Thiorhodovibrio winogradskyi: one gene and its partner. The protein of the gene in region 2 interacts with the protein of the main gene of each other region in a pairwise test. Links are inferred from orthologs where the notes say so. Each region holds a gene or a part of one and is shown on either strand. Other genes may lie near its edges. The genes, in order: Thiowin_RS13815 and Thiowin_RS06715.

The links.
Region 1: the proteins of Thiowin_RS06715 (region 2) and Thiowin_RS13815 interact in binary tests that used the Escherichia coli proteins (3 or more experiments, as listed by UniProt). The link is inferred for Thiorhodovibrio winogradskyi from one-to-one orthologs.

What each region holds. Positions count from the first base shown.
Region 1 is NZ_CP121472.1:3,043,138-3,057,837, reverse strand. The notes cover bases 7,693-11,109. They hold Thiowin_RS13815 (2-oxoglutarate dehydrogenase E1 component), read right to left. Parts: upstream 10,788-11,109; coding sequence 7,893-10,787; downstream 7,693-7,892. Other genes in these bases: Thiowin_RS13810 (hypothetical protein), read left to right, coding at 11,104-11,109; odhB (2-oxoglutarate dehydrogenase complex dihydrolipoyllysine-residue succinyltransferase), read right to left, coding at 7,693-7,896. Outside these bases: hemC (hydroxymethylbilane synthase), read right to left, coding at 1-563; Thiowin_RS13845 (LytR/AlgR family response regulator transcription factor), read right to left, coding at 671-1,405; Thiowin_RS13840 (sensor histidine kinase), read right to left, coding at 1,402-2,571; argH (argininosuccinate lyase), read left to right, coding at 2,686-4,101; Thiowin_RS13830 (hypothetical protein), read right to left, coding at 4,209-5,294; Thiowin_RS13825 (hypothetical protein), read right to left, coding at 5,360-6,445; more of odhB, read right to left, coding at 6,532-7,692; more of Thiowin_RS13810, read left to right, coding at 11,110-11,340; Thiowin_RS13805 (flagellar brake protein), read right to left, coding at 11,460-12,185; glmS (glutamine--fructose-6-phosphate transaminase (isomerizing)), read right to left, coding at 12,466-14,298; bifunctional UDP-N-acetylglucosamine diphosphorylase/glucosamine-1-phosphate N-acetyltransferase GlmU, read right to left, coding at 14,458-14,700. UniProt on the Escherichia coli protein: E1 component of the 2-oxoglutarate dehydrogenase (OGDH) complex which catalyzes the decarboxylation of 2-oxoglutarate, the first step in the conversion of 2-oxoglutarate to succinyl-CoA and CO(2).
Region 2 is NZ_CP121472.1:1,474,704-1,488,986, forward strand. Bases 2,879-5,878 are described here. They hold Thiowin_RS06715 (ATP-binding cassette domain-containing protein), read right to left. Parts: upstream 5,357-5,878; coding sequence 3,401-5,356; downstream 2,879-3,400. Other genes in these bases: Thiowin_RS06710 (DUF2939 domain-containing protein), read right to left, coding at 2,879-3,404; Thiowin_RS06720 (YifB family Mg chelatase-like AAA ATPase), read right to left, coding at 5,353-5,878. In the rest of the region: Thiowin_RS06700 (Glu/Leu/Phe/Val family dehydrogenase), read right to left, coding at 1-11; Thiowin_RS06705 (glycogen/starch/alpha-glucan phosphorylase), read right to left, coding at 158-2,671; more of Thiowin_RS06710, read right to left, coding at 2,853-2,878; more of Thiowin_RS06720, read right to left, coding at 5,879-6,972; ubiquinone biosynthesis accessory factor UbiK, read right to left, coding at 7,050-7,307; Thiowin_RS06730 (TorF family putative porin), read left to right, coding at 7,628-8,545; Thiowin_RS06735 (P-II family nitrogen regulator), read left to right, coding at 8,641-8,979; Thiowin_RS06740 (ammonium transporter), read left to right, coding at 9,005-10,267; Thiowin_RS06745 (cation:proton antiporter), read right to left, coding at 10,383-11,669; Thiowin_RS06750 (serine hydrolase), read right to left, coding at 11,807-12,892; Thiowin_RS06755 (APC family permease), read right to left, coding at 13,187-14,283. UniProt on the Escherichia coli protein: Genetic data indicate it may be involved in ribosome assembly or function.

The DNA of each region.
Region 1 (14,700 bases), 1.6 Mb from region 2 along the record:
GGCGGCAAGACAGCACGAATGCGCGCGCCAAAGTCCAGGCGAATCAAACCCGCGGCCGCGAGAATAATGGCGTCATAAAGGCCCTCATCGAGCTTGGCCAGCCGGGTATTGACATTGCCTCGCAGCGGCTCGATGCGCAAATCCGGTCGCCGGGCCGTGAGCTGACATTGGCGCCTGAGACTGGACGTGCCCACGCAGGCACCCTGGGGCAAGTCGTCAATGCCCGCGAAGGTATGAGACACAAAGGCATCGTGGGGATTCTCGCGCTCTAGAATGGCTGCCAGGTGCAGCCCGTCGGGAAAACCGACTGGGACATCTTTCATTGAATGCACGGCGATGTCCGCATCGCCATCAAGCATGCCTTGCTCGAGCTCTTTCACGAACAGTCCCTTGCCGCCGACCTTGGCCAGGGGCGCATCAAGCAGCTTGTCGCCGCGGGTGGTCATGCCGATGATTTCAACCCTGAGTTCCGGGTAGAGCCGTCCGAGGGCGGCAGTGACATGTTCGGCCTGCCACATGGCAAGCGGGGATTTGCGGGTAGCGATTTTCAGAGTCTCGGTCATGACAGGAGGGATCCGATGCAAAAGGGCAAGAAAAAATAATGGGAGTGAACTACAGGGAGTGAAGTATAGCGACTCGCGCGGGGCGACCGCAGCGATAATCCTTATTTTCAGTTTGCGCGCAGAAAGCGGCGCACGTTCGGCAGGTGACGGCGGCTGACGGGTAGGCGCTGATCGGTTCCATCGAGTATGGCAAAAATGCCGCCATCCGGGCTTTTCTCAAGTCCGATCAGGCGTCGGGCGCACACTAGAATGCTGCGGTGAATGCGCAGAAAGCGCTCGGGAAACTCCTGCTCCAGGGTTTTCAGGGATTCATCCAGCAGCATTTTGCCGCGGCCATGATAGACGGTGACGTATTTCTGCTCGGCTTGCAGAAAAAGGATGTCCTCAATGGCCACTGTCTGCACTCCTCCCCGGTATTGGGCGCTCAGGTGGCGGCGCGGGGCTGACGGTGCCTCTTCCGCCGCTAGCTGCTGCTGTGCTTTGGTCGTGACCCGCAGTCGCTCGAGCGCCTCACGTAGCCGTTCACCACGCACTGGCTTGACCAAGTAATTGGCGACCTGATGCTCGAAGGCCTCGAGTGCATATTCTGGATAGGCCGTGATCAGAATCACCGCGGGCGGCGGACTGAGCCGAGCCAGATGCTCGGCAACGCTCAGTCCATCCATCCCGGGCATGCGAATGTCGAGCAGAACCAGGTCCGCGTTGGTTTCGATGCAGCGACGCAGCGCATCCGCGCCATTGTCCGCTTCCGCCGCTACCTGGTAGTGATCATCCAATTCCGCGATCAGGCGGCGCAGGCGCTCGCGTGCATGCGCTTCATCATCGACAAGGAGTATCTTCATGCCTGTCTCCATGGGTGGGGAAAGGCGAATCGCACTTGATATCTTTGGTCCCTGGCGCCGTGGCGCAGGCTGGCGGCGCCGGGGAACATGGCATCCAGTCGTTGACTGACATTGGCAATCGCCATGCGATGACCACGATGGCGGTTTCCAGCGGACTCTCCGGGCAGCGGCAGGCTGTTGTCGATGGTGACATGAATTTGCCCACGACGGTAGGTCGCGCCAATGCGAATGAAACCCGGATGCAAGGATGGATGAATCCCGTGGTAGACGGCGTTTTCAACCAGGGGTTGCAGAATCAGGGGCGGCAGTAGTGCCTCGCCAGGGACCTGATCGACATCCCAGTCGACTCGCATACGCGCTCCCAGGCGCAGCTGTTCGATGTTCAAATAACGTCGGGCAAGTTCGAATTCCTCGCCCAAGGTCGCGGACTCGGCATCCGTCGCAAGCGAGGCACGGAACAGGTCGGCCAAATCGAGCACTGTTTCCTCGGCGAGCTTGGGGTTGGTCCGCGTCAGGCTGGCGATGGTATTCATGCTATTGAACAAAAAATGCGGGCGAATCTTCGCCTGCAGGGTCTTGAAGCGCGCATTCGCGACCGCCTCCACTTGGGAACGCCATTGCTGATGTAAATAAAGGTAGCGCAAGAACAGGGCTCCGACGATAGCGCTGATGCAAAGCGTGCGTATCATGAGCCCGGCAAGTCCATCCTGGGGATAGAGCCCTTGAGCCATTTCTGGCGGAACCAGCAGCGCGGCGCCGGCAGTGATGGCGGCGCTCGAGCCGATGATCATGACCAGCGCGCCGAGTGCGCCAAGACGCGCATCGATGCGCCCCAAACTTGGCCGGGCGCCGCACAGCAAGGCCGCGGCAAGCAAGGCGATCAGCTGCACAAAGACTGACAAAGGCCCCATTCTGGTCCAGAATGTCGCAAGCGGCTGCGGGGACGTCAGGGTGATCAAGATCGCCAGCAGCTCGGCGTAGACCACCACTCCCAGCACCATGGGCAGGCTGCGGAAATCGGGCAGCAGATTGGCTCGCGCCGTCGGTTCGGAATCGCGCTTGGTTTCACTGGCGGACCTATGGCGCGCACCCCTGATGTCGTCCTTGCTCGGCCGGTTTGATGGGGATGTGCGTGTCCTGGTTTCCCCTGGCTTCTCGGATCTCATTTCGCATTGGTACCCATTCAGTAACCAAATCTCGCGCCTCTTGATGCGCGCGGATTTTCCGGTGGCCGCGCGCCGGATCTTCATTCTCGCTAATTCTCCCTTCTGGCGGATCTCATGCAGCAGACAGAGTTTACCCAAAAGCCCTGGGCAGGGCGTTTTAATGAACCAACGGATGTGTTTGTCGAGGCCTTTACCGCCTCGGTGGGCTTTGATCGCCGATTGTATCGGCAGGACATTCAGGGTTCTCAGGCGCATGCGCGCATGCTGGCTCGCCAGGGCATTTTAAGCGAGAGCGAATGCGCGGCCATTGTCGCTGGTCTTGAGCGCATCAAAACGCGCATTGAACAAAATAAGTTTAGCTGGTCTGTTCCGCTGGAAGATGTGCATATGAATATCGAGGCGGCCTTGACCGCCGAGATTGGCGATGCCGGCAAGCGGCTGCATACCGGGCGGTCGCGCAACGATCAGGTCGCCACCGACATTCGGCTGTGGCTGCGCGAGGAGGTCGACGAGATTAGCCACGCCATTCGCGCGCTGCAGCGGGTGCTGGTTGATCTGGCCGAGCGCGAGGCGGAGACCATCTTGCCCGGCTTTACTCACCTGCAGGCGGCGCAGCCGGTGACCTTTGGCCACCACATGATGGCTTGGTATGAGATGCTCGAGCGCGATCTCGAGCGTCTGCGCGACGCGCGCAAGCGCATTAACCTGATGCCGCTTGGGGCGGCCGCGCTGGCTGGGACCACCTATCCCATCGACCGCGACTATAGCGCGCAACTGCTTGGTTTTGACCGCCCGGCGGCGAACTCGCTCGATGCGGTTTCTGATCGGGATTTCGCCATCGAATTCAGCGCGGCAGCGGCTATTCTGAGCATGCATCTGTCGCGTTTTTCGGAAGAACTGATTATCTGGTCTTCGGCGCAGTTTGGCTTTATTACCCTCGCGGATGCCTTCTGCACCGGCTCCTCGATCATGCCGCAGAAAAAGAATCCTGACGTGCCCGAGCTCCTGCGTGGCAAGAGCGCCCGTGTCTTTGGTCACTTGATCGCCCTGCTCACACTGATGAAGGCGCAGCCGCTGGCCTATAACAAAGACAATCAAGAAGACAAGGAACCCCTGTTCGACATTGTCGATACCTTGCGCGGCGGGCTCAAGGTGTTTGCCGACATGATGGCGGCTTTGACCTGCGATCGCGCGCGCATGCGCGCGGCGGCCCTGCAAGGCTTTACCACGGCAACGGATCTGGCCGACTACCTGGTGCGCAAGGGCGTGGCTTTTCGCGATGCGCACGAGATCGTTGGGCGCGCGGTCGCGCTTGGGGTCAAGCGCGGCTGCGATCTGGCGGACATGAGCCTAGACGAGTTACGTGGCTTTTCCCCGGCGATTGGCGAGGATGTGTTCGCGATTCTGACGCTCGAAGGCTCGGTCGCCGCGCGTGATCACTTCGGCGGCACCGCGCCGCGCCAAGTGCGCGCGGCGGTGGCGCGGGCGCGTCAGGCGCTGGCGGCCAGTGAAACGCTAGAAGCGCCCTGAGCCTGCCCCGGCGATTGGTACAGGTGGGAGGTCGCGTCGGGGGCCAGGTGCAGTCAGTATTGCAGGCGCGCCCCCCCTTCCAGTCTCAGGTCTGGTTCAGGTCTGGTTCAAGTCTGTAGCCAGGGCAGCAGCCGCTCAAGCGTCTGCTCGATACCGGTCGGGACCACCGGCGGTTTGGCGTCCAGGCGGGCCTGTTCCAGCAGCGCCGCGATTGGCCCGGGAATGTCGCCGCGCGCGAGCTGTTCTGGCGCAATGACAGCCGCTGTCATCTGCTGGTGCAGCCAGTCGACCAGCGCTTGGGTTTCCGGCCAGCCATCACGCGGCACGTAGAGCACCGGAATGCCATGGCAGGCCGCTTCGCTAAAGCTGCCATAGCCCGGTTTGGTGATCATGGCATCGCAGGAGGCGAGCGCCTCGAGCATACCCGGGCCATTACCCCCAATGCGGCTGACCATGGGATTGTCGGCGAGCTTGGGATCAGCTGTTAGGAGGCGCAGGTGGGCGCGCTCCAGGGGGCCGGGATCGATATCCAGCGATCCGGTGCCACCAAATTGCATCAGAACCAGCCGCTGATCTTGCTCCAATCCCAGGCGCGCGCGCAGCCCTTGGGGATCGCGCGGGTGCAACTGTGCTAGGGGGCCGACGGCGATGGTATTGGGCAGCCAGGGCATGGGCATGGAGGGAGCCGGGCGGATGAAGAGTTCGGCCCCGGCATAAGCGCCGTGCAGGCGTTCCGCCAGTGCGCTGGAGAGCTGATCGCCAAGCGGGCTTTGGCGCAAAATATCCAGCCAGTTCAGAGAGCAGAGTCCCACTGCCGGGATGCCAAGCCGGCGCGCGGCATCCAGTGGGAGCCAGGGAATATCGGCCAGCACCAGATCCGGGCGCGCCTCGGCCAGCAAGGCCATCTGATGGCGCAGATGGTGGTCATAATCCGCCTCGAAGGCTTCATAGAGCGCGAGTCCCTGCTCCCACAGAACCGTTAGCGGTCCATCCATCGGCAGGGCGACATCGGCGGCATGGGCAATGAGCGCGACATCTCGCGGTAGACGGGCGCGCACCACCTCGGGCTTGAGGTTGCCCTGCAGGCTGATGCGCAGCCCGGGCAGATGTGCCTTCAAGGCATGAATGACAGGGGCAACCTGAGCCAGATGCCCATAGCCGTGCGCCGTGACGGCAAGGTAGAGATGGGCCATGGAAGGATCGCCTTGGCGGGATGGGGTGCCTGTGGACCAGGGTTTGGCGCGGAGTCTGGAGCGGATCAGTCCGGTGCCACTGAGTTGGGCGCGAGGCTCGGTTGTTCGTTATTTCGAGGATTGGCGCCTGGCTGCTCGCTGGGCGGCTGGCTGGGCACATCAAGCGCGTACTCGCGGCTAAAGAGTAGCTCGCCGACTGGAATCACCACCTGCACGCTGCGACGGATGGTCCCGGCATTGCAGGTTTCGCAGGCGCAGCTGTGAATCAGGGCCTTGAGCTTGGCGCCCTCGGGCGCGGCCGCCTCGATCGCGCGGAAACGCTCGAATTGCTCGGCGCTCAGATGCTTGGACTCATCGGTGTCGCAGTCAAGACTCTGGCCGTCGATGCACTGATCGCCATGGGTAATGTCGTCGAAGCGGATCTTCCGGTACCGCTCGAAGCTGTCTAGCGGTTGATAAGCGGCGGCGCGAATGGCGTCGAGAATTTCATCTTCCGGGAGCAGATTGAGTTTGAATCTGGCCTTGGCGTTGTCGTCCATGTGGTTCTCGACCCAAGCGGAAAGCTGCCTGGCGCGGCGCTGCTGGGATGCCTGCCGGCGTGCGGCGGACTGGGCCTTGTGTTTTTCCATATCGCGGTTGCGTTGCTCGGCAAGCTCGCGTGCCTGGTCGAGCTTCTCGGCCAGTGCGGCCTCAATGCGCTCGAGCGCATCCGTGGCGTCTCGTTCTGGCAGGGTCGGACTGTTTGCCTCTCCAGTCGGCAGGGCGGCACTGTAGTAGATCGCTGGCCAGTCCTTGCGGATAAAACGCTCGGGGGGTTGTTGCATCCAGTAAGCGATGTAGGCGTCAGCTTGCGCCTTCCACTCGGCTTGCTGCTGGACCCGAGCCTGCTCGTGAAGATAGGCGCACTTGATGCGCCAGCGCAGCCAGGCGCGGATATCTGGCGTGGCGGTCTCCGGCGGAGCCGGGTAGGTGCCGGGGCTGGGAAAAGGCGCCGTGAGGTCGGTCACGCCATGTTGTTCGGGGGCGAGCGCGAGGGCATTGCGTTCGTCGAGGTTTAACTCGCGCGGGTCAACCTCGGCAATGAGATCGCCATAGCAGTCGCAGCCGGCAAGAATGGCGGCAACGCGGTCGACTCGGATCATGACCTTCATTGGCGTCTTGGGTCCTCTGCAGAAGTCCGCTCGCGGGCAAGGGTTACCCTGGGCGTGGGAGAATGTCGGCGCTGGGCGTCGGTCAGCTAAAGATTCAGCAATAGCCGGGCCGGATCTTCGATGGCGTTTTTGATGGCGACCAAAAAGCGAACCGCATCGCGTCCATCAATCAGCCGATGATCGTAGGATAGCGCGAGATACATCATTGGGCGAATCTCGACGTGGCCCTTGATGGCGACCGGGCGCTCCTCGATCTTGTGCATCCCGAGGATGGCGCTCTGCGGTGGGTTGATGATGGGCGTTGACAACAGGGAGCCAAAGACCCCGCCGTTGGTGATGGAGAAGGTTCCGCCGGTGAGTTCCTCGAAGCTTAGGCTGCCATCACGGGCCTTGGCGCCAAAGCTGGCAATGCCAGTTTCAATGCCGGCTAGACTCAGGCGATCACAGTCGCGCAGGATGGGTACGACCAGCCCGCGCTCGGTGCTGACGGCGATGCCAATGTCGTAGAAGCCATGGTAGAGGATGTCATCGCCGTCGATGGTGGCATTGATGATCGGAAACTGCTGCAGTGCCGCGACCGCTGCCTTGACGAAAAAACCCATGATCCCCAGACGCACCTCGTGGCGCTGCTCGAAGTCAGTGCGATAGCGCTGGCGCAGGGCCATCACGGCGCTCATGTCGACCTGATTGAAGGTGGTCAGCGTCGCTGTTTGCCGCTGTGCCTCGAGCAGCCGCTCGGCGATGCGCGCGCGCAGCCGGGTCATTGGGACGCGCTGTTGCGGTCGCTGCTCGGACGAGGCAGTCTGCCGCGCCTGGTGGCTGCTTGTATCCTGTCCGGCTAACTCGGTGCTGAAGGCCGCGCGGTCAGCGTCTGTTTCAGGTTCGGCTGCCTCACGGCGGTCCAGCCAGGCCAGAACGTCGGCTTTATGAATACGCCCGTCGCGACCGCTGCCTGGAATTTCAGCAGCATCGAGCCCGAGCTCGGTGATTAGGCGCCGCGCGGCCGGCGCCATGAGCGCTTCCCGCGCTGGGGCTGCCGGGGCGGTTGATGGGGCGGCGGCGCCAGCAGGAGGCTGGTTCGCGCTTGGGGAAGCTGGGAGGGCTCCACCAGGTGCCGCGGAACTCGGTGAATCGGCTCCAGATTCTCCGGTATCAGGCGCATCGGCTCCGGCCTGCTGGCTTGCGGGCGACGCCGGCGCGCTCCTGTCGGTGGTTGTCTCCTCAATGCGCGCGAGCAGCCTGTCGGTGCTGACGGTTTCTCCGGCTTGGACCAGAATTTCACTCAGTAACCCGTCGCAGGGCGCTGGCACTTCCAGCACCACCTTGTCGGTTTCAAGCTCAAGCAGAATATCGTTCGCGCTTACTCTGTCGCCCGCGGCCTTGTGCCACTCGAGTACCGTGGCATCAGCGACCGACTCCGGAAGCGTGGGGACATGGACCTCTGTCGTCATGGTTGTGGAATGACCCGATCAATGTTGTGGTTCATGCTGGGGTTGACACGGCCCGTGAGTGCCTCGTCGATCAACCGCTGCTGCTGTTCGAGATGGATTGACCGATGGCCAACGGCGGGCGCCGCCGACGCGGGCCGGCCCACATAATAGACTTCTTTGCCGGCGCGGATGAGCGGTTGAAAGCGGTGTTTGATCTGATCCCAGGCGCCTTGGTTCTGCGCTTCCTCCTGGCACCAGATAAATTCATCGACATGGGCATAATCGGCCAGCGTGGCCGCGAAGTCCTCCTTGGGAAAGGGGTAGAGCTGCTCGACGCGAACAATGGCGACAGTTTCAAGCGCCCGGGTGTGGCGTTCCTCGAGCAGGTCGAAATACAGCTTGCCACTGCAAAAAATCACCCGTTCGATGGTGTCGCGCGGCAAGGGGTCGCATTCCGGGATGAGCGGCTGGAAGCGACCTTGACTGAGCTCCTCGAGCGCCGAGACCGCGAGGCGGTGGCGAAGCAAACTCTTGGGCGTCATGACAATCAGCGGGCGGCGATAGGGGCGCAGCATCTGTCGGCGCAGCAGGTGAAAAATCTGCGCGGGCGTGGTTGGCACGCACACCTGGATATTGTGTTCGGCGCAGAGCTGCAGGTAGCGTTCCAGTCGCGCCGAGGAGTGCTCGGCGCCCTGACCCTCGAGTCCGTGCGGGAGCAGCATCGTCAGGCCGCAGTGCAGACCCCACTTGGTGCCGGCGGAACAAATGAATTGGTCGATGACCACTTGGGCGCCATTGGCAAAGTCGCCGAACTGGGCCTCCCAGAGTGTCAGGGCATCGGGCTCGGCGGTCGCGAATCCGTACTCGAAGCCCAGGACCGCTTCCTCGGAGAGAATGGAGTCGATGGCGACAAAGGCACCCTGATCAGGGCTCAAATGCTGCAAAGGCGTGTAGTCATCGCCGCTCGCCTGGCAATGGATTTTCGCATGGCGGTGAAAAAAGGTTCCACGCCCGGCATCCTGTCCGCACAGACGCACCGGCATGCCCGCGTCGAGCAGGCTGGCATAGGCCATGTTCTCGGCGAAGCCCCAGTTGATGAGTTGTTCACCGGCCGCCATCTGGCGGCGCTCGGCCCAAATTTTGGCCACCCGCGCATGAAGTTTAAAGCCATCTGGCAGGCGCAGCAGGCGCTCGGCCAGAGCCTGCAGCTTGGGTAGCGGCAGGCCGGTCGCGCAGGGCGCTGTCCAGAGGGTGTCGGCAAAGCGGCGCCAGTTGGTGCGAAAGCCGTGATCCAGGTCACGGAGTACCTGGCGAGTCACAACCAGACCGTGATCGATGGTGTGGCGATAGTCGGCGATCATGGTGTCGGCTGCGTCGGCGGTCAGGATGCCGGCTGTGATCAGCTTCTTGGCGTAAATGGCGCGCGCCGTGGGGTGCTGACGAATCTTGCGGTACATCATGGGTTGTGTTACCGCGGGTTCATCGGCCTCGTTATGGCCAAGACGACGGTAGCAGACCAGATCGATGAAAGCATCGCGGCGAAATCTGTTGCGAAAATCCAGCGCCATGCGGGTGACAAAGATCACCGCCTCGGGATCATCGCCATTGACATGAAAGACCGGCCCCTGGACCATTTTCGCCACATCGGTGCAGTAGAGGGTCGAGCGGGTGTCGAGCGGGTTGCTGGTGGTGAAGCCAATCTGATTGTTGATAATGATGTGCACAGTGCCGCCTGTGCCATGGCTGCGCGTCTGAGACAGCTGCAAGGTCTCCATCACCACGCCCTGTCCGGCAAAGGCCGAATCGCCATGGATGAGCACCGGCAGCACCTGGCTGCCGTCACGGTCTCCGCGGCGTCGCTGGCGCGCACGCACGGAGCCCTGAATCACCGGGTCGATGATCTCCAGGTGGGAGGGATTAAAACCCAATGCCAGATGTACCGGCCCGCCTGGAGTGGCGACATCGGTGGCAAAGCCAAGATGGTATTTGACATCCCCGGCGCGCTGACCGGCCTTGAGCGCGACCCGGCCTTCAAACTCGGCAAAGATATCTTGTGGCGGTTTGCCGAAAATATTGGTCAGCACATTGAGCCGGCCGCGGTGAGCCATGCCGATGACAAGCTCGCGCACGCCGTCGCGCCCGGCGCGCTGGATGAGTTCATCGAGCAGTGGGATCAGCGCCTCACCGCCCTCGAGCGAGAAACGTTTCTGACCAACGTAGCGCCGGTGCAGGTGTTGTTCGATACCCTCGGCGGCGGTGAGCAATTGCAGTAGCCAGCGGCGGTCTTTCTTGGTGAGTTCCGGGCGCGCCTGGTAAGACTCGATGCGCTTTTGCACCCAACGCTTCTCGGGCGTGGTGGTAATGTGCATGTACTCACAGGCTACGTGACCACAATAGCTGCGTTTTAGCCTGGCGATGATATCGCGCAGCGTCAGTCGATCGGGGCCGTAAAGGGATCCGCTGTTAAAGACCTGTTCGAGGTCCGAATCCAGCAGCCCGTGATAGCTGGGTTCGAGGTCGGCGACTTCGGGTTGGGGGCGCAGACGCAGAGGGTCAAGATTGGCCAATTGATGCCCGCGACTGCGATAGGTATTGATTAACCTGAGAACCGCGGCCTGTTTTTCCGCGCTGACCTCGGTCGGGCGATCCAGGGTCTTGGTGGCTGGTGTGGCCGCGGGAGCTGGCCAATCCGAGAAGCCGGGCGCACCTGATACTTGTGGACGCTGCTCGCGCGCGCGCTGTGTTGAGAGGCTATCCCTCCCGCGTTCAGGCAGGGCATTGAAGCGCTCGCGCCAATCGGCCTGGATGCTGTGAGGATCGTGCAGGTAGCGCTCGTAGAGCTGTTCGATAAAAGCGGCATTACTGCCGTGAAAAGCAGAGGAGTCGTGAAAAAGCTCAAGGAGCGCGTTCATGCGTCGATCATTATCCGCTTGGGAGGCAAGAGCGGCTGATGTGTGGCCGCCGCAGTCCTTGTTGATATTTTCATATTCACAGGGGCAGGCGCCTTATGAAGAGGAGCCGCGCAGCGGCTCAAACAGCAGGAGTTCAGGAAACCTATGGCCCAGGGGTCGACTATAATGGCGATTGTACGCTTGGTGGGACGCCCTGTGCTGGCATGATCTGATGTTTTGCAATGCTGGCTCCGACTGTTTGTGATGACCCATGAGCGCATTGGCGCAAATGCCGTGCCTTTTACACCCAACCACAGTCTTCCCAAGGAGGGCCTTGATGAGCGAAAACACCCCCGCGATCCAAGAGAACCCCGATACGCGCGATGAGATTATCCGGCGGCGTTTGCTGATGATTCAACTCCAGTCCGATTTGGCCTATTTTCAAGCGCGCCTCGGTTTGATTGGCGAACCCAGAACCACCAATCAAGAAGCCCAGCGGCGCACTTTCAAGCTGCTTCACCAAGCCGTTGGTCAGCAGATGATCAAGGCACGCAAGAGCGGGGTCAAAGGCTAAAGGCGGGTGGTGCGGGGAGCGGAAACCGGCCAGACAGCTGTGTTCTGTGATCCTGCTAATCTGTGATCCTGCTAATCTGTGATCCTGCTAATCTGTGATCCTGCTAATCTGTGATCCTGCTAATCAATGGCGGCCAGTATCTGGCGTTGGAGTTCCATCACGGCCCGGGTGATAGTCTGGGCATCCTTGTTAGGCAGACGAAGAAACTCCAGGCCAAGAATCAACTCGCCATCGCCGCGCCCGGGGCGACTATTGCGCACTTCGGCATCGACGGTGACATCGAGAATCTTGGTCACCCGAATACGGGTCTTGCACAGCTTTGCCCCCTCTCTGAGCAGTGAGGCCGTCTTGCCGCTCACAATCATGCCAGCGCCGGTTGCGGAAAGATTTTCGAGAATGGCATCGAAGGAATGGCTTTCCACTTCGATATCCGTGTTTTCAATCTGGCCCGTGATGGTCGGCTTAAGCCGCGGCGGCAGGGTGGTCCGGAAGGCGCCGCGCCGCTGCAGTTGGTAGAGGGTGTCAGGATAAGGGATTTCGTAATAGCGCTCGCCATCCTCGACGATGGGGTTTAGCTCCTGGGTGCGAAACCAGCTATACAGAGAGGCGATGGTTCCGCTGATTTCAATCTCCTCTTCCTCTTCCAGCGTCGCACCGACCAGCCGAGGAAGGGCGTCGACCAGGAAGTATCTGGCGAAATGGTCGTTGTCGACCATCATGGTATCGGCCTTGATGTCACCAGCGGCTGTTGATAGGCGAAGTTTTCCCCGCGCCTTGAAGTGCTTGGTGATGATTTTGGCGATGACCTCGGGGTCGCTGATGCGATTGATGTTCTTGCTGTCCATAGTGAAACCGAGCGCTGGGGAGAACCGTGCTAGCTTGAATGGCGACTGGTCTCAAAGGTGCTTTTTGATTCCGCGCGCGATGATCCCTGAGTGCTAGGGAATAAGGCTACACTGCTGCGGCAGTGGCTTCAAGACGGTTCCAGCGACTCGGTGCTCTGGTGACGCACGAGCAAGGTGTATCCAGGTTTTCGGGATTTAGCGCGAAATGGTGGGGAATCCTTGTCGCCGCTGTCGAGTCAAGATCGCCTGAAAGGCTTTGCATGACTCCCGGTGCTCTTGGTTACTCGACGGTCACGGATTTGGCGAGATTGCGTGGCTGGTCAACATCCGTCCCCTTGAGCGCCGCGACATGGTAGGCCAGCAGCTGCATGGGGATGCTGAACACCAGCGGATCGATCAGATCATCGCTTTCCGGCAGGCGCAGCACATGCACACCCTCGGCCTGCTGCCATGCGACACTGTCGTCAGCAAACACATAGAGCTGACCACCACGCGCGCGCACTTCCTCAAGATTGGATTTCAGCTTCTCAAGCAGGGCATTGTTGGGGGCCACGGCAACCACCGGCATGTCTTCATCGATCAGCGCCAGTGGACCGTGCTTGAGTTCGCCGGCAGGATAGGCCTCGGCGTGAATGTAAGAAATCTCCTTGAGCTTGAGCGCCCCTTCCATCGCGATGGCATGTTGCTCGCCGCGTCCAAGAAAGAGGGTGTGATGCTTTTCAACAAAGTGCTGGGCCAGATCGGCGACGGCCTCGTCGATACTTAGTGCGCGTTCGATTTGAGCCGGCAGGGTGCGCAGTATTTCGACCGCATGGGCTTCACGTTCCGGGCTCAGACGGCGCTGATGTCCAAGCGCGAGCGCCAGCAGCAGCAAAGCCGCGAGCTGGGTGGTGAAGGCTTTGGTCGAGGCCACCCCGATCTCGGGGCCGGCGCGGGTGAGGAGTTGCAGCTCGGATTCGCGCACCAGGGAGCTTTCGGCGACATTGCAGATGGCGAGCGTGGCGAGATAGCCGCTTTGCTTGGCCATTTGCAGCGCGGCCAGGGTATCGGCGGTCTCGCCAGACTGGGAAATGCTGACAAAGAGGGATTGCTCAGGCACCACATGCTGACGGTAGCGATATTCGCTGGCCACTTCCACCTGGCAGTGAATGCCGGCGAGGGATTCAATCCAGTGCTTGGCCACCAATCCGGCATGAAAGCTGGTACCGCAGGCAATAATGGTGACCGAGCGAGTCTGGGCGAAGAGTGCCTCGGCCTGGGTGCCAAAGGCAGCGGCCAGGACGTGGTCGGCGCCAAGGCGTCCTTCAAGGGTTTCGGCAATGGCGCGGGGCTGCTCGAAAATCTCCTTTTGCATGAAGTGCCGGTAAGGCCCGCGCTCGGTGGCGTCGACCGACATGCTCGAGGTTCGTACCGGGCGCTCAACCTCCTGTCCGCTGGCATTCCAGATGCGCACCGAGGAGCGGGTCAGTTCGGCGAGGTCGCCGTCTTCGAGAAAAATAAAGCGATTGGTTACCGGTAGCAGGGCCGGCACATCGGAGGCGATGAAATGCTCCTGAAAGCCGATGCCGATGACCAGTGGGCTGCCAAGGCGGGCGGCGACAAGATGTTCGGGATCTTGGCGATCGATCACACCCAGGGCGTAGGCGCCATGGAGCTGCTTGACGCACGCGCGCACGGCATCGGTCAGGTCAAGGCCGCGCTCAAGCGCATCGTGAATGGCATGAACCACCACCTCGGTATCTGTCTGCGAGGTGAAACGATGCCCGGCGGCCTGTTGTTGCGCGCGCAGGCTTTCGTGGTTCTCGATGATGCCGTTGTGCACCAGGGCGCAGCGCTCGCGGCAAATGTGCGGATGGGCGTTGCGCTCCGATGGTTCGCCATGGGTGGCCCAGCGGGTGTGGGCAATCCCCAGGGTGCCGGGCAGGGAGCTTCCTGCTAGCGAATTGGCCAGCGCCGCGACCTTGCCGAGACAGCGCAGGCGCTTGAGTTCACCCTGCTCGGAGAGCACCGCGAGTCCGGCTGAGTCATAGCCGCGGTACTCGAGCCGTCGCAGGCCTTCGAGCAGAATATCAGCGACGGGTCGCTGGGCAATGGCGCCGACAATGCCGCACATGGATGTCACCTGATGTTGGAGCGGGAAAAACCCGAGGAGTCGTGGGGGTCAGGGTTCTGCCGCGATGATCTCTTGTCTTATACCGATGACCAGAAACTGGGCGCCCGTAATTGGTATCCGTAACCGGCTACCCGAAATGGGTCTCTGGAAGGCCTCCGGCTAGTCTTTCTTGCGTGGTCGCCGCCAGCCCTCAATGGTCTTTTGGGGCGCGCGGGTCAGACTCAGGGTGCCGGCGGGGGCCTCGCGCGCGATCACTGAACCGGCGCCGATGGTGGCGTCCGCGCCCACTTCGACCGGGGCGACCAGGGCGGTGTTGGAACCGATGAAGGCGCCGTCGCCAATTTTGGTCACATGCTTGTTGGCGCCATCATAATTGCAGGTGATGGTACCGGCGCCAATGTT
Region 2 (14,283 bases):
GTGTCGCTCATGGAGTTTGTCCAAACGTCATCCGACCTGAGGAAATTGGGGCGGTCCGGCCGGGGCGACCCTCAGGCCGCCCCGGGTGGACTTGGAGGGCAAGCTCTCGGCCAGCCATCCCATCCCATTCCGCCCCATCCTGTTCCATCCGAACTCGCTAGCGTTTCCCAGGCGCCGGTGGTCGCACCGGATCAAGCCGCCAGATATCGCGGTTGTACTCGGCGATGGTGCGATCAGAGGAGAAATAGCCGCTGTGGGCGGTGTTAAGCATGCTCATGCGCAACCAACGCTCGCGATCCTGATACGCCTCGGCCACCTGCTCCTGGGTTTGGCGGTAGCTGTCGAAATCGGCCGCCGTCAGCCAGGGGTCGTTGGGATCGCGGATGCTGTGGATGATGGGGTCGAAAATCCCCTGCTCGAACTGACAGAAATGGCCGGATTCGAGCAAGGCCATGGTCTCGGCCAAGGCGGGGGAGCTTGCAATGATGCCATTGGGGTCATAGTGGCCGCGGGTGCGCTCGACCTCCTCGGCGGTAAGGCCGAACAGGAAGAAGTTTTCATCACCCACCTTGTCGCGAATCTCGATATTGGCGCCATCCAGGGTACCGATGGTGAGCGCGCCGTTCATCATGAACTTCATGTTTCCGGTGCCCGAGGCCTCCTTGCCGGCGGTGGAGATTTGCTCGGACAGATCGGTTCCCGGGGCCAGGACTTCCATCACCGAGACGCGATAGTCCGGAATGAAAGCAATGCGCAGTTGCTTATTGACCTTGGGATCGGCATTGACCACGGCGGCGACATTGTTGATCAGCTTAATGATGCGCTTGGCCATTTCATAGCCGGGCGCCGCCTTGCCGCCGAATAGTGTGCAACGCGGTGTGCCGAGGTCTTCACCGCGCTTGATGCGCGCGTAGAGATAAATCAAGTGCAGGACATTGAGCAGTTGGCGCTTGTACTCATGGATGCGCTTGACCTGCACGTCGAACAAAAACTCGGTCGGGAAGTCGACATCGCAGGCGGCCTTGACCATGGTCGCGACGCGCTCTTTGTTGCTTTGTTTGATCTTATCCCAGCGCTCACGCATGGCGGCATCCTCGGCCGAGGGTGCCAGGCGTTCGAGCAGGGAGAGGTCATTGACCCAGTCCTCGCCGATGGTGTCGTTGAGCAATTCGCGCAGACCGGGATTGCACATGGCCAGCCAGCGGCGCGGAGTGACGCCATTGGTCTTGTTGTTGAACTTATCCGGCCAGAGTTCATAAAAATCCCGGAACAGCCCGCGAATCAGCAGCTCCGAATGCAGCGCCGCCACGCCATTGACCGAGAAACTGCCGACTATGGCCAGGAAGGCCATGCGCACCTGTGGATCATCTCCCTCCTCGATCAGCGACATGCGCCGCTGGCGATCCATGTCGCCCGGCCAGCGCCCGGCCACCTCGGACAGAAAGCGGGCGTTTATCTCGTAGATGATTTCCAGTAGCCGAGGCAACAATTGTGCGAACAGCCGCACCGGCCAACGCTCCAGTGCCTCGGGCAGCAGGGTGTGGTTGGTGTAGGCCATGGTCTGGCTGGTGATGGCCCAGGCGTCCTTCCACTCCAGGTAATGCTCATCCATCAGCTGGCGCATCAGTTCGGGCACCGAGACTGCCGGATGGGTGTCGTTGAGCTGGAAGCAGTTCTTCTCGGCAAAGTGGGTAAAGTCCTTGCCGTGTAGACGAATCCAGTCGCGCATCACATCCTTGATGCTGGCGCTGGCGAGAAAATACTGCTGGCGCAGCCGGAGTTCCTTGCCGCACTCATTGGCATCGTTCGGGTAGAGCACCATGGTGATGTGCTCGGCGTCGTTCTTGGCCGCGACGGATTCCGGATAACTGCCGGCGTTGAATTCGCCGAGGTCGAATTCATCGGTGGCGGCGGCCGACCACAGGCGTAGCGTATTGACGGTGTCGTTCAGGTAGCCGGGGATAGGAATGTCGTAAGGCACAGCCAGCACATTGTTGGTGTCGACCCAGCGCTTGTGCGGGCGTCCGTGTTCGTCGGTATAGTCCTCGGTGCGGCCGCCGAATCTAATGCGCTGGGTGTATTCCGGGCGCTCCAGTTCCCAGGGAACGCCATCACGCAGCCAATGATCGGGTTCCTCGACCTGATGACCGTTTTCGATCAGTTGGCGGAACATGCCGTATTCGTAGCGTAGTCCGTAGCCTTTTACTGGCAGTTGCAGGGTGGCGCAACTATCGAGAAAACAGGCCGCGAGTCGACCCAGGCCGCCATTGCCGAGGCCGGCGTCCATTTCAGCGGCTTCAATTTCCTCCAGGATCAACCCCATGTCGTGCAGGTTTTTCGCGGCACCTTCGGCCAGGCCCAGATTCATCAGGGCGTTGCTCATGGCGCGGCCCATCAGGAACTCGAGCGACAGATAGTGGGTGCGCTTGCAGTTGGCGACATCCTGCGCGGCGCGGGTGCTTTTCCAGCGCTCCATCAGCCGATCACGCAAGGCGACGGCCAGAGCCTTGTAGGGGTAGTAGCTGGAGCGGCAATCGCGATCACGGCCAAAATTATGCGCGTAATAGTGCTGAAAATCTCTGGCTAGCCCGGGGCCGTCCATCGCCAGGGGCGGCAGGTCGAACAGGCTGTCGTTAGGAGAGCTCTCGCGAAGGTCTTTGAACGGAGACATGGAATAACCTTAAGAAAAAAACAGGGAATAAGACATCTCGAGCACTGGCGTCATCCTGTCAGCGCCCGTTAGGATTGCGTGCGGAGCCCCTTCGGACCCAGCCCGCGGCATGGCGGCAGTGTAGCAAAAGCGTCCGAACTTGTTGGTGATGGATCGCGCTGCTTGAGTTGCCTCGGCACCTTCAATAAGAGACAGCCGTGATGCGCCAGCGCAGCGGCGCCGGGCGCAGCAGCAGGTTGATGGGTTGTCCGTTCTGCTGTTCAAGCTTGATCAGGAAACCATGGGGAGGGGCGTAAAAGGCATGGCGAACACGTTCTAACAGCTGAGTCTGACTGCTCTCATCGCGCAGCAGTCCGGCGATCCATTCGAGCGTGACCAGGTGCTCAAGGGCTTTGGTTCCCCGCTGTTGCAGACCCTGCTCGATCCATTCGATGAAGGGATCCGAAACCTCTCCAATGCGGCTCTTGAGGTCTTTGTTGAGGCGGCGGCGAATCTGATCGCGCACCGCCGCCAGGTCGATGAAGGGGCGCAGCGCTTCCGGCGTGGCCGAACTGGCCGCGCGACTCATGCGCCACAGGGTCCAGTAGGGCGAGGCGAAGAGCAGCGCCGCGATCAGCGCCAGGCTCAGGAGAGCGCGCCAGGTCCATTTCGGCAGGCGCAGAGGTCGGTCGCGCAGTTCGTGGAATTCGCTCATCCACCACTGCCAGCGATGCTGGGGCGGTACCTGGGTCATGCGGCCGCCTCGGCCTTTTCCAGAGCTTCGCTGGCCAGGAGCCAGTCCTGTTCAACACAGGCTAGATCGGTGTCCACTTTCTGCTTTTCGGAAATCAGCGACAAGAGTCGGGCTTTGGCGTCTTCCTGGTACAGGGCGCTGTCGCCGAGCGCGCTTTCCAGCTCGCCCTGGCGTGTGCCGAGATGATCCAGACGCTGCTCAAGCTTACTCAGGCGCCGGCGCAGCGGCAGAGTGCGGGCACGGGCCTCGGCCTCGCGCCGGCGCTGATCCTTGCGGGCATCGCGTTCGCCAGCATTTGGACTGGCATTGGCGCCAGCCTGGGAGTCAGTGCCGATGTTGGCAGCGGCCGCTCCATTGAATTTGGTTGCGGCTGGTGTTTGGTTGCGTGCGGCGAGCCAAGCGGGGTAGTCGTCGAGGTCGCCGTCAAAATGAGTCACCTGGCCCTGGTCGACCAACCATAGCTCGTCGCAACTCAGGCGCAACAGATGACGGTCGTGCGAGACCAGCACCAGAGCCCCGGCAAAGGCCTGGAGCGCGCGGCTGATGGCCAAGCGCATGTCGATGTCGAGATGATTGGTCGGCTCGTCAAGCAACAGCAGATTGGGACGCTGATAGACCAGCAATGCCAGGGCCAGGCGTGCTTTCTCGCCGCCCGAGAAGGGAGCAATGGGGTCGGTGACGCGCTCGCCACCAAAGCCAAAACCACCGAGATAGTCGCGCAACCCCTGTTCCGGACGCTCCGGGTCGAGGCAGCGCAGATGCCCGAGGGCCGAATCATCGGGATTGAGCTGGTCGAGTTGATGCTGGGCGAAATAGCCGATCTTCAGCCCCTCGGACGCAAGGCGCTCGCCGCTCGCCGGCGCCAGATGGCCAGCGAGAAGTTTGATCAGGCTGGACTTGCCAGCACCATTGGGGCCAAGCAGGCCGATGCGGGCGCCGGGTGCGAGGCTGAGATCAAGCTCCCGCAACACCGGGGTTTCGCCATAGCTCACCCCAGCGCCCTCGAGCCTGAGCAGCGGATTGGCCGCGCGCGCCGGTGCAAAAAAAGCAAAGGAGAAGGGCGAGTCGATATGCGCCGGGGCGATCAACTCCATGCGCTCTAGCGCCTTGAGTCGGCTCTGGGCCTGGCGCGCTTTGGTCGCTTTGGCGCGAAAGCGGTCAACAAAGCTGCGCGCATGGGCGATTTCGCGCTGCTGTTTTGCGTGTGCCGCCTGCTGCTGCGCCAGTCGCTCGCCGCGCTGGCGTTCGTAGGCGGAATATCCGCCGTTGAGCAGTCCCAGTCGGCCTTGCTCGAAGTAGCAGATATGGGTGGCAATGGCGTCGAGAAAATCGCGATCATGTGAAATCAGCAGCAGGGTGCCGGGGTAGTCTTTCAGCCAGCTCTCGAGCCAGATCACGGCGTCAAGATCGAGATGGTTGGTGGGTTCGTCGAGCAGCAGCAGGTCGGAACGGCACATCAGTGCCTGGGCTAGGGCCAGGCGCATACGCCAGCCGCCCGAGAAGCTGTCGATCGGGCGCTGTTCGCTGCCCGGTGCGAAGCCCAGTCCCTGCATTAATCGCGCGGCGCGGCTTTCGGCGCGGTAGCCGTCAATGGCCTCAAAGGCATCGTGCAATTTGGCCAGGTGCAGGCCCTGGTCCGCCGCGCCGGCTGCCGCCTCCATCTCATTGTTCAGGCGGCGCCAGGGTGCATCGCCGTCGAGCACAAAGTCCAGGGCGCTTTGCTGGCCTGACGGGGTTTGCTGCGCGACCGCCGCCAGTTGCCAGGTCGGCGGTAGGCTGAGTTCGCCATGGTCGGGTGTCAACTCGCCGCGCAGCAAGGCAAAGAGGCTGGATTTGCCGCAGCCGTTGGGGCCCACCACGCCAAGGCGCTGGCCGGGGTGAATGCGCAGATCGGCCTGCTCGAACAGCAGAATGTGGCCGCGTCTGAGACTGAGCGCGCGCAGTTCGATCATGCCCGCGATGGCCTTTGGGGTTTCGGATTTGATGACGCGCTTGCTGGCCCAGTTGCTGGCCCAGTTGATGGTTGGCTCCATCTCTGGCCCGATGTTGCGCCGGGCGCGTCGCCGCGATCCAGGCGGCGGTAGCCGATGGCTTCGCTCAGATGCGCTGGTGTGATGGCCGGACTCTGATCGAGATCGGCGATGGTGAGCGCGAGCTTCAGGATTCGATGATAGGCGCGTGCCGAGAGTGCCAGGCGCTGTATGGCGGTGCCAATCAGGGCGCGGCTGGTATCGTCGAGCTGGCAATGTTGCTCGATGCCGGCGGGTTGCAATTGGCTGTTGGGAGCGCCGCTGCGCGCCTCGGCCCGGGCGCGTGCGGCGCACACCCGCTCGCGCACCGCGGCACTGGATTCACCGGGAAGGCGCGGGCCAGCAAGCTCGGCCGTGCTTAGCCTGGGAACTTCGAGCTGCATATCGATGCGATCAAGCAGGGGACCTGAAATACGGGCACGATAGCGCCCGACCTGCTCGGCGGTGCAGCGACAGCGCCCGCTCGGGTCGCCAAGATAGCCGCAGGGACAGGGATTCATGGCGGCCAGGAGCTGAAAGCGTGCGGGGAACTCGGCCTGGCGTGCGGCGCGCGAGATATGAATACGCCCGGATTCAAGCGGCTCGCGCAGCACCTCCAACACCCGGCGGTCGAACTCGGGCAGTTCATCCAGAAAGAGCACCCCGTGGTGGGCGAGCGAGATCTCGCCTGGGCGCGGATGACTGCCGCCGCCGACCAGGGCCGGCCCGGACGCGGTGTGATGGGGTGCGCGAAAGGGCCGTTCGCGCCAGCGGCTGCGATCAGGCTGCTGGCGTCCCACCACTGAACGCACGGCCGCCGCTTCCAGGGCTTCTTCTTCGCTCAGGGGCGGCAGAATCCCGGGCAGGCGGCTCGCGAGCATGGATTTGCCGGTCCCGGGCGGGCCGACGAACAGCAGGCTATGAGCGCCTGCGGCGGCAATTTCCAGCGCGCGCTTGGCCTGGGGCTGGCCGCGGACTTCGTCCAGGTCGGGCAGCGGGGCGCCGGTCGGTTTGGAAGCGGGTTGCGGTTGGTGAGGCGACAGCGCCTCGATCTGGTTCAGGTGCTGACAGACATCAAGCAGATGGCGCGCGGGCAGGATGCGCAAATCGCGCACCAGGCTAGCTTCATCGGCGTTTTCAACCGGCAGCACCAGTGCGCGCCCGGCCGCGCGCGCGGCCAGTGCCGAGGGCAATACGCCTGAAACTGGCCGCAGAGTGCCAGAGAGGGCCAACTCGCCCAAGAACTCATGCTCGGCGATGGCCTCGGGTTGCAATTGCCCAGATGCGCCAAGAATGCCAAGTGCAATGGGTAGATCGAAGCGACCGCCATCCTTGGGCAAATCAGCCGGCGCCAGATTGATGGTCACGCGACCGTCCGGAAACTTGAAGCTGCCGCTGCGCAGCGCTCCTCGCACCCGGTCCTTGCTCTCGCGCACCGCCATTTCCGGTAATCCAACGATGGACAGACCGGGCAGACCGCCGGCGGTCTGTACCTCGACGATCACCTCGAGTGCCTGTATGCCATAGGGCGCGCGGCTATAAAGAATACTGAGACCCACAGGCCACTCGCTCGCCACTCATTGGTGGTGTTTTGGCCATCTGGCGAGAATGTTGCCGCACATCATGCTCGAGTGGCTCAGGTCTTGGCAGCGCGAGCCGCTTCCTCGAGCTCGGCCACGCGTGCTTCGAGTGTTTCCAGTTTGGCGCGGGAGCGTGCCAGCACCGCGGCCTGGATATCGAACTCCTCACGGGTGACAAGGTCAAGCCGGCTCAAGCCCGCTTCGAGCGTGGCGCGCATGCTGCGCTGTAGGTCTTCCTGCAACACCTGCACTCCCTTGGGCATCGCGGCGCTGAGACGGCGGGCGAGGTCGTCGAGTTGTTTTGGATCCATCATATCGAGGCTACCTGTTCTTGGCATAAGGAAATACCGGTCATTATAAGCCTGATCAGGTGTCGCGTCGCCGGAGGATTCATGCACCGTATCGGTGCGTCGATGCCCTGCTTGCACCCATCACTCGCCCAATGATAGTGCGTCAGGACGGTGCGTTTTTACAACAAATGCCTGAAAACCGTTGTCTTTTCGTAACATTTCAGGTTGGCATGCGTTATGCTTATCCAGTGATCGAGGTTCAACTGCTCCCGTTTTGCGGAGCTCAAAGCGGAGCCTGGTGCCCATTTTCTTAACTCGCAAACGAATGTAAGGATGAAAAGCGCATGAAAATCGACGCTATGAAAGACACTCAATCGACCAAGCCGTCGCCGCGTCAACTCAGCAGTCTTGCAGCCGCGGTCGCGCTGTCACTGGCCGGGACCAGTGTTGCCTTCGCGGCAGGGCCTTGGTCTCTCAGTGCCAATATCGGTGCTGTTTCCAACTACATGTGGCGTGGTGTCACGCAGACAGGTGATGGCGCGGCTGTGCAGGGTGGGGTTGATGCTGCCCATGAGAGTGGTTTCTCGGCAGGCACTTGGGCGTCCAACATCGACTGGGACGATGGCAGCCAAAGCGTGACGGGTTTTGTACAAATCAACCCAAATACCGGGGCGCCAATCAATACCCCGAATGGCTGGCTGGTCCAGGGCACCACATCCGGCTCCAATGCCGATTCGCCGACTTATGAGCTTGACTTTTATGCCGGGTTTGACTTTGCCTTGCCCGATGAGAACGCCAGCCTGGGCATCAATACCATTTACTACGCTTATCCCGACAGCAAAGATGAGGTTGATTTCTGGGAAATTGGTATTTCCGGCGGCTATGATTTCGGCGCGGCAGCCGTGTCTGCCGGTATTCAATATACCGCCTGGGGTGGCAAGGCAAATAAAGACGCACTTTACTATGATGGCGACTTTTACTACAACGCCGCCTTGGATATCCCTCTTCCCCAAGAGTTCAGTTTCGGAGTTTTCGGTGGCTACTACGACTTTAAGCATGACGAAGAGGTCTACCGGGAAGCCGGTCGCCTCAGGACGGCGAGTTACGACTATTGGCACTGGGGTGCGTCCATAAGCAAAGAGGCCGGTGACTTTGGCACCTTCAGCTTGACCTATGAGCAAGTCGACGGTGAATCCACGAATGCCGGAGATTTGTGGGACCAAGATGCGAAGGTCTGGGTGGGCTGGAACAAGGAGTTCTAAGCTGCCCGAGTAGTCTGATCTTCTCAAGAGGCTAATTGCGCGGGGTGGCCGCCCCTGGTGGTCACCCTAAAACAACACACTAAGGAGCTTATGCAATGAAGCTGGTTACAGCAGTCATCAAACCATTTAAGCTCGATGACGTGAGGGAGGCGCTGGCCGACATCGGCGTGTCTGGCATCACCGTCATTGAGGTTAAGGGGTTCGGTCGGCAGAAAGGCCATACCGAACTTTATCGCGGCGCTGAATATGTCGTCGATTTTCTACCCAAAATCAAGGTAGAAATCGCTGTCGACGACGCACTGGTCGAGCAGGTGATCGAGGCGGTCACCAACGCGGCCCGCACCGGCAAGATTGGAGACGGCAAGATTTTCGTCTTTGAAGTTGATCAGGTCATCCGCATCCGTACCGGCGAGACCGGTCCAGACGCGCTTTAAGCGAACTTCACGGGAGGAACCAAAAGTGGAACAACCGACTGTACAGCTCGCCTATGCGCTGGATACCTTTTATTTTCTCATCTCGGGCGCGCTGGTCATGTGGATGGCCGCGGGCTTTGCCATGCTCGAGGCCGGTCTGGTTCGCGCCAAGAATACGGCCGAAATTCTGACCAAGAACGTCGCGCTCTTCTCCATTGCCTGCATCATGTACATGCTGATGGGTTATGGAATCATGTACCCGGGTGATGATTTCGCCGGAGGCTGGCTGCCGCATTTCGATTTCAGCTTCATGTTTGGTGGCGATCATGAAGTGGCCGAGGTGCTGGCGAGCGATGGCGAGACTTATTACTCCTTGATGGCGGACTTCTTTTTCCAGGTGGTCTTCGTTGCCACGGCAATGTCGATTGTTTCAGGAGCCGTGGCCGAGCGCATGAAGCTTTGGGCCTTCCTGGCCTTCGCGGTGATCATGACCGGCTTCATCTACCCGGTGCAAGGTTATTGGAAGTGGGGCGGTGGCTGGCTCGACGCGATCGGCTTCAATGACTTTGCAGGCTCTGGCCTCGTCCATCTGTGCGGTGCTTCCGCGGCTCTGGCCGGTGTTCTGCTGCTCGGCGCACGTAAAGGGAAATATGGCAAGGACGGCAGCATCAACGCAATCCCCGGCTCCAACCTGCCGTTGGCGACCCTGGGTACCTTTATCCTGTGGCTGGGTTGGTTTGGCTTCAACGGGGGCTCGGAGCTAAAAATCTCCGACATCGGCGAGGCCAACGCGGTGGCGGCTGTCTTTGTCAATACCAACATGGCAGCTGCTGGCGGGCTGGTGCTGGCTTTGATCACGGCGCGGATTATGTTTGGCAAGGCCGATCTTACCATGGCGCTCAACGGTGCCTTGGCTGGCCTGGTGGCCATCACAGCCGAACCCCTAACGCCAATTCCCATCGCCGCGACCCTAATTGGCGGTGTTGGTGGCGTGATCGTCGTCTATGCCATCGTCACCATGGACAAGCTGCGTGTCGATGATCCAGTCGGCGCCATCTCCGTCCATGGCGTGGTCGGTATGTGGGGCCTGATCGCCGTGCCTCTGACCAATAGCGAGGCGTCCTTTGTCGCGCAGTTTATTGGACTCTTTAGCATCCTGGCTTGGGTGTTCGCCAGCTCATTGCTGGTGTGGTTCCTGATCAAGCTGGCCATGGGGCTGCGCGTCAGCGAGGAAGAAGAGTACGAAGGTGTCGATATTGGCGAATGTGGGCTTGAGGCCTATCCGGAGTTTGTCAAGGCTGGGAAGTGATGCTGCGCTAAGACCGCATCATGCTGGCAGCGGGGCCTTCGGGCCCCGTTTTTTGTGCTCAGGTTTAACTCAAACACAAAAGAATGAACTTCAAGCATAAAGTACGGCACCGGGGTCACGGCTGTAGCTTGTTTTCCTCTGGCGCCGGGGCACCAAACTCACGATTTGCCTTGTGCTCAAATGCGCGAATCACCGGGGTCAGGGTGAGTCCCTGAACCATAATGGAGAACACCACGATCATGTAAGTGACGGTGAGGATGAGGTCACGGATGCCGCCAGGTGGCAAGGAGAGCGCCAGGGCGACAGAGATGCCGCCTCGAATGCCGCCCCAGGTCAGTATCGCGATAGTACCAGGGGAGAGATTTCGAAATCCGCGATAAAGCCCAAGTGGTACACCAATGCTCAGCGCGCGAGCCATCAACACCAATGGGATAATCAGTGCGCCGGCGAGCAAATAGTTCTCCCCAAGCGTCAAGGCAAGGACTTCAAGCCCAATCAGCACGAAAAGCACAGCGTTAAGGGATTCATCCACCAGTTCCCAGAATGAATCCAGGTGCTCGCGCGTTTTCATCGACATGGCGCCATGGCGTCCCTGATTACCAATCATCAAGCCGGCAACGACCACGGCAATGGGGGCCGATAGATGAACATGCTCGGCCAGTGCATAGCCACCACTAGCGACGGCAAGCGTCAGCAAGACTTCCACCTGATAGTTGTCAATACGCTTTAGCATTTCGAGAGCAATCTGTCCAACCATCAGTCCGAAGAGCGCCCCACCAATCGCCTCTTGCGCAAACAACACCAGCACATGGTCCAAGTGAATCTGCTGCCCTCCAATGGCAATATCAAAGAGCACCATGAAGAGCACCACTGCTACACCATCATTGAACAGTGACTCACCGGTGATTTTGGTCTCAAGGCTTTTCGGTGCACCAGCGCTTTTCAGCACCCCCAGGACAGCGATCGGGTCAGTTGGCGATATCAGCGCCCCGAACAGCAAGCAATAGAGCAGGGGAATGTCGAACCCCAGCAAAAGAAAGACCAGATAAGAGGAAAGGCCAACAATGATCGTGACCAGGACAACGCCCAGTGTTGAGAGAGCGGCGATGGTATTGCGGTGTTGTGCCAGGTCATGAATATTGACATGTAGAGCACCGGCGAATAGCAGAAAACTCAGCATGCCATGCAAAACCGTGGCATTAAAATCAACGCCTGAAAGCAACACTCGTGCGTCAAGTGCGATATGCTCATTGAGCGGAAATGGCAACAGCAGCGCCAGCGAGAGCGCTAACGCCATCATCATCAGACCGATCGCTGTCGGTAGCTTTAGAAAGCGGGCGTTGATCCAACTGAAGACCGCCGACAAGGAGATCAATACCGCGATGATGTCAAACAGACTCATATTTTCAGCTCCTGGCAAAGCCTCGGGTTTGGTTCGGATGTCATCATTTCGTTGCGGCTGGCCATGAAACCAGGCTCGAGATCTAATCGATGGTCACTAGAGTTCGAGGCACACTAGAGTCAAGCAAAGGTCTGGCGTTAGTGATCAACGGAAGTATCCCTCGCGCTATCGCGCATATAGCGAAGGACAGCTTGACCGAGAGCACGCATGAAAGGATAGGCAATGGTCTCGTACTCATACTGGCCATCGTTCATGATCTGATTTTTATTCGTATAGATGCTCGCCGATAGAAAAAAATCGACACCCTGTGACATATCACGGATGTAGGCAACATCGGACACAAAGCCATAGGACAGACCTACTTTATTCATAATCTGGAGATCATGCGGCATTCGCTCCAGTCCTCCAACCAGAAGGTACTTGCGAAAGCTGTCCGGTTGGCTGCCTCCGGCATCTCTCGGTCGCATTGCCATGGTTTTTAGCAAGAAAGCGCGATCCTTCTCACTGATCGAAAAGCGATGTTGTTCCGCGGCAACCCATGGCTCGACCAGGGCGATCAACATCTGATGGAGATCGCCAAGCGGAAGATAATTCTTGTCCGAAAAATCCATGGGTTCATTCAAGGTTCCCAGTGCCGTGCGGGTTTTTCGTCCGACGCGCATGTCCCCTCGCGGTGGCGTCGCCACGTGTCTAGCTGTCCGCGATGCTTGTTGGTGGCGGATATTGCCAGCCTGATCAAAAAAGGTGACGGCGCCAGTTGTGTCGCCGAGGTCGCCACCGCAGCCGGGTTTAAAGCGGCGGTGAATCCTGCCCTGATAACCAAGCGTGCGCAGGCGGTTATTGATTCTGTCTTGTCCCAAGAATTCAAACAGCCGATTATAAGCGTCGTTATTGCTGTAGATGAAGATCTGTTCAATGCACTCCTGGACGCTATTGCAGCTATCGGCCGGGTACTGACTGCATTGATTTGCCGGAACAATTTTAAACTGATTTTCTTTGCTTAAACCCAGCTCCTTGAGTCGCTCGAGTGCGAAGAGCGCGATGGGCAACTTCACCAGGCTGGCTGGATAATAGTAGTGCTCGTCCTGGTGAAAGCTTGAATTGATCAAGCGCGGGCGATTCGAGGGCTTGCGCTCGATCTGGGTAAAGATTATTTGTATTCGATATCTCTCGGAATTTTCAATGTAATCGCGTAGCAGGGGATCAGTTTGCAGGATTTGCATTAGCACCTCGGATTCCTTGGAAGGAAAAGATGCCTGCCTGAGCGTCATTCTTGGGTCGGTATGGGAACCCGAGTTTCTACTGGCACTGTGGTCGGATTTCGCGGATGACATGGAGCAGCCCTGAAGTAGCGGAAATCCGTAGATCACCAAGGCAATCAAAGCGAGCAGTGGCAGGTAGGCTTTTGGGCAGGGTGCAAACATGATGATGTGTTGGTGCTCGCAAGCCTTCTGTGACATTGTGAATAAAAGGTGGCTCAATACTCAATCGTGAGTGACACTGGTACGCCGTGAAAGCTAGTCAGTCAGCGCGGCTGCGACCCTTCGCGTCATGCGTGAATTCAGGTGACTATTCCAGGCATACAACAAAAGTCCGCTGAGGACGGTTGCCAGTCCGACAATGGATTCAATAGGTTTCTCCCACAACAGGAACACCAACATCCAGCCCGTGATGATGAGAAAGATCAGGGGTGTCCAGGGATAGCCCCAGGTTAGGTAATGCTGTGGTCGTTGCTGATCGCGCGCCCGCACGATGAATAGCCCAATGACGGTTAGAAAAACGGACAAGGACAGGGTAAAACCGATGTAAATGAGAATTGCCTCGAAGGAAGAGGATAGGATCAGGTAACAGACGACCACAAACTGGAACAATAGAGCAAGGTAAGGAACACCATTACGATTAGCGCGTTGAAAAGCGGCGAAGATGGCATAGTCTTCGCCCATGGTTTGCAAGACCCGAGGTCCGGCCCAGGTCATGGCGCTGATGGTCGAAATGAGTCCAAAAGCGATCAGCAAGCTCATCGCGACTCCGGCTGTCTCGCCAAAGATATGGCGCGCGGCGATATAGCCAACTTCTGTTTGTCCGGCCATTTCCGAGATTGGGGCGCTGTAGAGAAAGACCGCGTTCAATAGCGTATAGAGCAGCATGACCGCGCTGGTGCCGCCAATCAATGCAATGGGTAAATTGCGTCTTGGCTCGTGAATTTCAGAGGCAATATAGATGGCCGCATTCCAGCCAGAGTAAGCATACATGACATAGACCAGGGACACGGCGAACTCACTGGACAGGATTTCGGGAACTACTGCTGGTGAATAAGCAAAGGAGATGGGTTGTGGTGTTGCCAAGGCAAAGCCAAACAAGATGAACAACAGCACCAAGATCACCTTTAGCGTGGTGACCAGGATCTGAAACAGGCCAATGGTACGAAGTGGGAAAAGATGAATGAATGTGACCGCCATGACCGCGATCACCGCGATACTCGTCATCCATGGGCCATGGGTATTTAGCCCCAAAACTGACGTCAAATAGCTCGACATTGCGATTGCGGCCGCCGCGACCGGCGCCGCGAAACCGACAGCGATTGAGATAAAACCAGCTAGAAAACCGATCACGG